Regions from separate parts of the Holdemania sp. 1001302B_160321_E10 genome, predicted to be linked through region 2. Evidence: a T-box and tRNA genes for the amino acid it is inferred to sense, from the RefSeq annotation. Region 2 holds a T-box; the other holds one or more tRNA genes.
What was found. A T-box is a leader RNA that pairs with one kind of tRNA and senses whether it is charged. The one in region 2 lies ahead of thrS (threonine--tRNA ligase), so its partner is inferred to be a tRNA-Thr.

Region 1 (3,094 bases), on a different contig from region 2:
ATGATCGCCATGCTTTCCTCCTTCGCCGGTACCCGGCCCTTCCATAAACTCATGTCCGATGATCCGCCGCCGTGAACGCTTGATCAGACAACAGAAAAACGCACTGTTTCCAGGCTTATTTCACGTTATTCGAAAATGATTTTCTTTATGGCATTTTTAAACTCCTTACCGGTTTTTCTGATCACAGTCATTCCGTCGTCGGTTCAAAAGTGCTGAGTTATGGATTACTTTTATTATACACGGTTTACTCTTCTCTGTCCTTCATTTTTTATAATCGGTCTTTCGCTTGCCTCATTTTCATCATCCAATGAAGCTGACAGTCAGCCAGACACAGGACTTGAACCCGGGACCGACGAATTGCGCATGCAAACATTTCATTGCAAAGGGGATCCGAGCTTCTTCAGTGATCAAATAAGTTCCGCTCTGCAAACATCGCGGTGATAACCCTGCGCTTCGCTTCCGTAAACGCAATCGGCTGATCATAGCTGAACGAGATCATCCTGTTGGATTTCAGAAGATAGATCGTATTTCTGTAATCTGTCTGGAGCGGGGGATCCGTGTCGGGATTGAGCTTGGCAGCCGCAAAGTCCGCGTTCCAGACGTCCGCATCCAGTATAACCAGACCTTCCAGCGCTGCCAATGAACAGGATTTCGCTGAACAAGGAAGACCGCTTTCCCGGGCAAAGCCTGCGATCGGATCGTTTTCTTCTGCGAAATCAATAATTTCCAAATTTATATGGATTCGTATTTTTGCCCCATCATCCCAACCGTTAAGGCTCAGCCGATACCGCTGATCATTGCGGCCATCCGTGTTCACCTGTTTACTTTCCACAACTTCCTCAGTATAGCCAAGATCCGCCATCGACAACACCTGCGGCGCTTTCTGCCCAACAACATTCATATAGAAAAGAACTCCGGCCATGAAGAGCATAAAAATTAAAAATCTGAAATCCCGTCTGAACTCATTATTTAACATTTCTATCTGTGGATATTTCATTCCCAGCCGATCACCGATTTCTAACAGTTTCTTATTGACCATTTTTCTTCCCCTGCCGCTTCTTCTATCTGCTTCTTCATTAATTCTATTGTATCAAAGTTCCGTTGTTTTGAATGAAAAGCATAAAAAAATCCCGCTGAATTTCTCAACGGGATATCCTTTTCTCATGGTGCCGACTATAGGACTTGAACCTACCACCTACGCGTTACGAGTGCGTTGCTCTACCGGATGAGCTAAGTCGGCGTAAATATAGTTTATAAAAACTGTGTCCTTCTGTCAAGTTTTTTTAGCATTTTATTCGCAACTTTTGTTACTCCTCACTGGAAAAACTGCGAGAAAATTTGTTCGCTGAGATCCTCGGATTAAGAAAACTTGTTGTGAGCTTGGATTCTACACTGAATCGCGGTCAGAAACAACAAACTTCTGATCCTTCTCTCCTTCAAGCAACAATTTTCGACTTCATTTAAGGATTAAAAAGAACACAGTGAAAATGAAAACTGGACCCGAAAAGGAAACTTTAATTGCTTTGTGAAAAACAATTTCATCATTTTCTTAGAGAGGAATTTTAACTTTTCCGCAATCTTATTAGGGCAGGGTTTTGTTGAACCGCGGATGCCCGTCCGAATAGAGTCGACTTTTGGTCTTTTCCAATTCAATTCAAACCGACAGATTTTTGTCATCTGTCGTCAAAGGAGGGCAATTCTATGGAACATTTCCTGGAACTTTTCGATGCTGTAATTTTGAAAGTTGTATTGCCCTTGATCGAATGCACGATCAAAGTGATTGAATGCCGCTTAAAAATTATAGGGGCAAAAAAAAAGCGCTGCAACTACTCCCCAAGTGATTCAGCGCTCATCTGTCTGCCGCCATGCTCGTAAGAGATAGCGGTTGACGGGTGCCGCCTTTCAGCAATACCTTACACCTTGAGTATAGGCATTCCGGATGGAATTTCAACCTTTTCCTTCTCTTCTTGAGTACATTTATTCAATTCAGCGATGAGATTGGCCTACTCGCTATTATTCTGTTAAGCCTGTCTATTCTTGCCGGCTGAAACAAGGAAATCATGATGCTGGCTAAACTAAAAGGGGAGTTCATCGTTCCCCTTCCGTTCCCCTATTTATCCAGCTCATACAACAGCGGCAGATCGGCGACCGTGATGATCCCGATCGGCTTCTGATGAGCACTTCCGGACTCTGTGATCAGGATTGCCGAAATGCTGACGCCGCGGTGCAGGCTTGCCTCAAACAAATCCTGTGCTTCGGTGACATCCGCCGTGCGGGGCAGAAACAGAACCCGCTCTTTTTTATCCTTAAAATACAGACAATCGCTGACCACACCGGAAAGCGGTTTGTTCGTACGGCTCTGGTGCAGCGTCCAGCGGGCGATCATCTCCATCGTTAACAGCGCGTGAAATCCGCCCTGGGCATAGACCGGCAGCTTGGAGGAGCCCATCGTTTCCATGATATCTACCGCTTCCCGGATTTCCGTCTGGGGATCGCAGATTTTCACCGGCTTGAGAAAATGTGCGCTGACTCGCGGCGGTTCGCAGATTTTCCGCGCCAGCTCCTCAATTTCCGTAACGACCTCGTCGATGGGAATCGCGATGATATGTCCCTCGTCGGAGCGCTGGTGCACGATCGCATTGCGCAGATCGGCATATTCCTGCAGCTCCATTTCATACTTGCGGACTAACCCGCTGCTGCGGGACGCCTGGTTCAACAACTGATAAAAACGCGAATACCGTGTGACGCCGGTGATCTGCTTCAACTGCTTTTCGATCATCGCGAACGCGTTCAGAAACCGCTGTGCATTATCCATGGAAAACCCTCCTGATGAACTCTATTATATCAGGTTTTCCGTTTTCACCGCGAACTATCCCTCAGCTTTTCCACAATTTCAGTTTTTTTCCGGGTTTGTTCGTCTTTTCGCTTGATCAGACGGGCCGGAACGCCAGCCGCCAGCCATCCCGGCGGCACATCTTCCGTAACGACCGCCCCGGCGGCGATCACCGCGGACTGACCGATCCGCACCCCTTCCAGAATCACGGCGTTAGCGCCGATCAAAACGTCGTCCTCAATCACCACCGGTTCCGCGCTA
Region 2 (3,094 bases):
GGCCGGAGCATACCGGTGTGAAGATCGAAAGTACGCCGGGCTTTATCGGTGATACCCATACGATCCGGGTGGAAGGTGAGGAAATCAAGGCGGAAATTGCGATCTATTCCCGCACCAGCGCGATCGCCGGATACAGCGTTGTGGCTTTGCTCAACAACATCGCTTCCCCGATTCAGTTCCAGTAGTTTTTCCTTCCCGGCAGGTATAAATCGGAAAAAAACGCCGAGAATACTGGCAGGAGGAATTAATGATGAAAAAAACAATTCTGCGGTACGCTGCGGTCTGCTTGGGATTTACTTTGATTTTGGGCGGCTGCAGCAGAAACAACAATTCAGCCACACCCACGCCGTCGATGACCCCTTCGACCTCGCCGGAAAGCTCGATGACACCGACGGAAACGGTGGAACCGATTGCCAGTATTCAGGATGTTCTGGATCACTTCCAGAATAACAATTACACCTTCAACCAGGTGACACCGATTGAAAACACGGATTTCAACGCACTGGAAGGCACCTCATTTCAATACAACGATCAGGTCTATTACCTTTATCGTTTTGATCCAGCCAACGAGGAAAGTCAGAAAATGCTGAACTATGCGAGTCAGAACGGCCGGATGAAGGTCAACGCTAACGGTCAGGAAACCGAATACTACGCGTATGTCAACGGCAATACAGCTTTGATCTACGACAGTAAGGAAATGATCGAAGACCTGAAGGAAATCTATTCGCAATACCGCAATTCCACAACGCAGGGTCAATAAGACTCTGCCTTTTCTTTCCCGTGATATAATGAAAGCAGAAAGCAGAAGGCAGGGATGACGATGCGCAGAAAAGGAAGCTTTATCGTCGCATTGCTTGCGATGATGGTGATGCTGAGCGCTTGCGGCTGGCTGGATCAGCTGTGGATTCTGGCCAAGACGAGCCGGGCGCTGACGACGATGGAATCCGTGACCGCAGACATCACGATTGAGGCTGAAGGCAAGGCTGGCAACCGCTATCTATGGCTGCCCTATCATGTTGCCGGACAGGGTGTGCTGCAGGGACGGATGGAAGAACCCGCAGTCAATCTGGATTTGCGCTGGCAGGGCGGCAGCGGCGTGCTTCAGATTCCGCTGCATGTTCAAGCTCAATGGTGCTGGCAAGAGGACCGCTGGCAAAAATATGATCTGAATCAGAAACAATGGGTTGATCAGCCGGGGGCCGAACCAGCCTTGCCGGATTGGAAAGCCATTCTGGCTGTTTTGAAAGCCGGCCGCTGGTCGATGCAGGAAACGATCGGGAACGTCCGCTGTGCCGAGGTCAGTCTGACGCTGGATGCAGTTACGGCCGCAGCTTATTTCAAAGAATGGGGTCTGGAAGATCCGATTGCCGCGATGATCGAAAGTCAAAAAACGCTGACTGTTCGGTTCGCGGTAAAGGAGGAAACCGGGGAACCCGTCCGCTTAACGCTGGACAGCGGCGGAACGGAGGAGCTTTCCGGCGATTTGTCGATGACGCTGGATCAGCTGCATATCCAGGTTGATTTTTCACAGATCGACCAAACGACCTGGGTGCAGCCTTAAACCCGGTCATCGTTCTGAATTTCTGGAAAAAATTCATTTCCATTGACAAGGCAGGAAAACCGGTGTATAAAAGAGGTACATACAAAGACCAGGACATGATCGTTTCAGAACTTGGATCAGAGAGGTTTCCGGAAGGTGCGAGGAAGCTGAAAAGGGAAACGGTTACCGCCTGCGAGTATCGCTTTTGAAAAAGCGACGATTCTCATCGTTATTGAGCTTGAGTGCCTGTTTCATGGAAGAAACAGGAAATAAGGTGGTACCGCGTTGAACAACGTCCTTAATCAAGGGCGTTTTTTTGTGGTCTTAGAAAAACAGGAGGAAGGAACTATGATCAACATCAAAGAAGACGAGCATCTGCATGTGCTCAACCACAGCTGTGCGCATTTGTTGGCGCAGGCTGTCAAACATCTGTATCCGCACGCAAAATTCTGGGTTGGACCGGTCATTACCGACGGTTTCTACTACGACATCGACTTGGGTGATGATGTGCTGCATGAGGAAGATTTGGCGAAGATTGAAAAAGAAATGAAGAAGATCGCCAAGGATGGCAAGCGTATTGTCCGGCATGAAATCTCGAAAGCGGAAGCGCTGGAGATGTTCAAGGACGATCCGTACAAGCTCGATCTGATCGGGCACATGGACGAAGACGATACGGTGATCAGCTGCTACTCCCAGGGGGATTTCACCGATCTGTGCCGCGGCCCACACGTTGAGAGCGTCAAGGAGCTGAAGCATTTCAAGCTGCTGAAAGTCAGCGGCGCGTACTGGAAGGGCGATGCCAACAACAAGATGTTGCAGCGGGTTTACGGCATCTGCTTCGATACCGACGAGGAAGTCCAGAACTATCTGAATTTCCTGGAAGAAGCGAAGAAGCGCGATCATAAGAAATTAGGCCGTGAGCTGGATCTGTTTATGATGAGCGAGTATGGCCCGGGGTTCCCGTTCTTTTTACCGAACGGCATGATCCTGCGCAACGTTTTGGAAAACTACTGGTATGAAGAACACACCAAGGAAGGCTATCAGTTCATCAAGACGCCGATCATGCTTTCCAAGGAATTGTGGGAGCTGAGCGGACACTGGGCAAATTACAAGGAAAACATGTATACGACGATGATCGACGACCGTGAGTTTGCGATCAAGCCGATGAACTGTCCGGGCGGAATGCTTGTGTATAAAAATGGTCTGCATTCCTATAAGGATCTGCCGTTGCGCGTCGGCGAGCTGGGACAGGTCCACCGTCACGAAGCCAGCGGTGCCTTGAACGGATTGTTCCGCGTCAGAACGTTCACTCAGGACGATGCGCATATCTTCATGCGCGAGGATCAGATCGAGAGCGAAGTCGTCCGTCTGATCAATTTCATCGACCGTGTGTATTCGGTGTTTGGCTTAAGCTATGAAATCGAGCTGTCGACACGGCCGGAAAAGAAATATATCGGATCGATTGAAATCTGGGATAAAGCGGAGGCGGCGCTGGAAGCGGCGTGTCATGCAGCGGGCAAGGCCTGCAAGATCAATCCGGGCGACGGCGCGTTC

Region 1: it encodes a tRNA-Thr, which carries the amino acid that the T-box ahead of thrS (threonine--tRNA ligase) is inferred to sense. The anticodon was not compared.

What each region holds. Positions count from the first base shown of each region.
Region 1 is NZ_JADNEM010000004.1:155,911-159,004, forward strand. It holds gene I2D94_RS03825 (trans-aconitate 2-methyltransferase) at 1-53, opposite strand, end outside; gene I2D94_RS03830 (hypothetical protein) at 401-901, opposite strand; tRNA gene I2D94_RS03835 (tRNA-Thr) at 1,165-1,240, opposite strand; gene I2D94_RS03840 (hypothetical protein) at 1,702-1,875, shown strand; gene I2D94_RS03845 (CBS domain-containing protein) at 2,111-2,815, opposite strand; gene dapD (2,3,4,5-tetrahydropyridine-2,6-dicarboxylate N-acetyltransferase) at 2,860-3,094, opposite strand, start outside.
Region 2 is NZ_JADNEM010000013.1:30,613-33,706, forward strand. It holds gene I2D94_RS09435 (aspartate dehydrogenase domain-containing protein) at 1-185, shown strand, start outside; gene I2D94_RS09440 (hypothetical protein) at 248-760, shown strand; gene I2D94_RS09445 (hypothetical protein) at 821-1,561, shown strand; T-box leader at 1,637-1,843, shown strand; gene thrS (threonine--tRNA ligase) at 1,889-3,094, shown strand, end outside.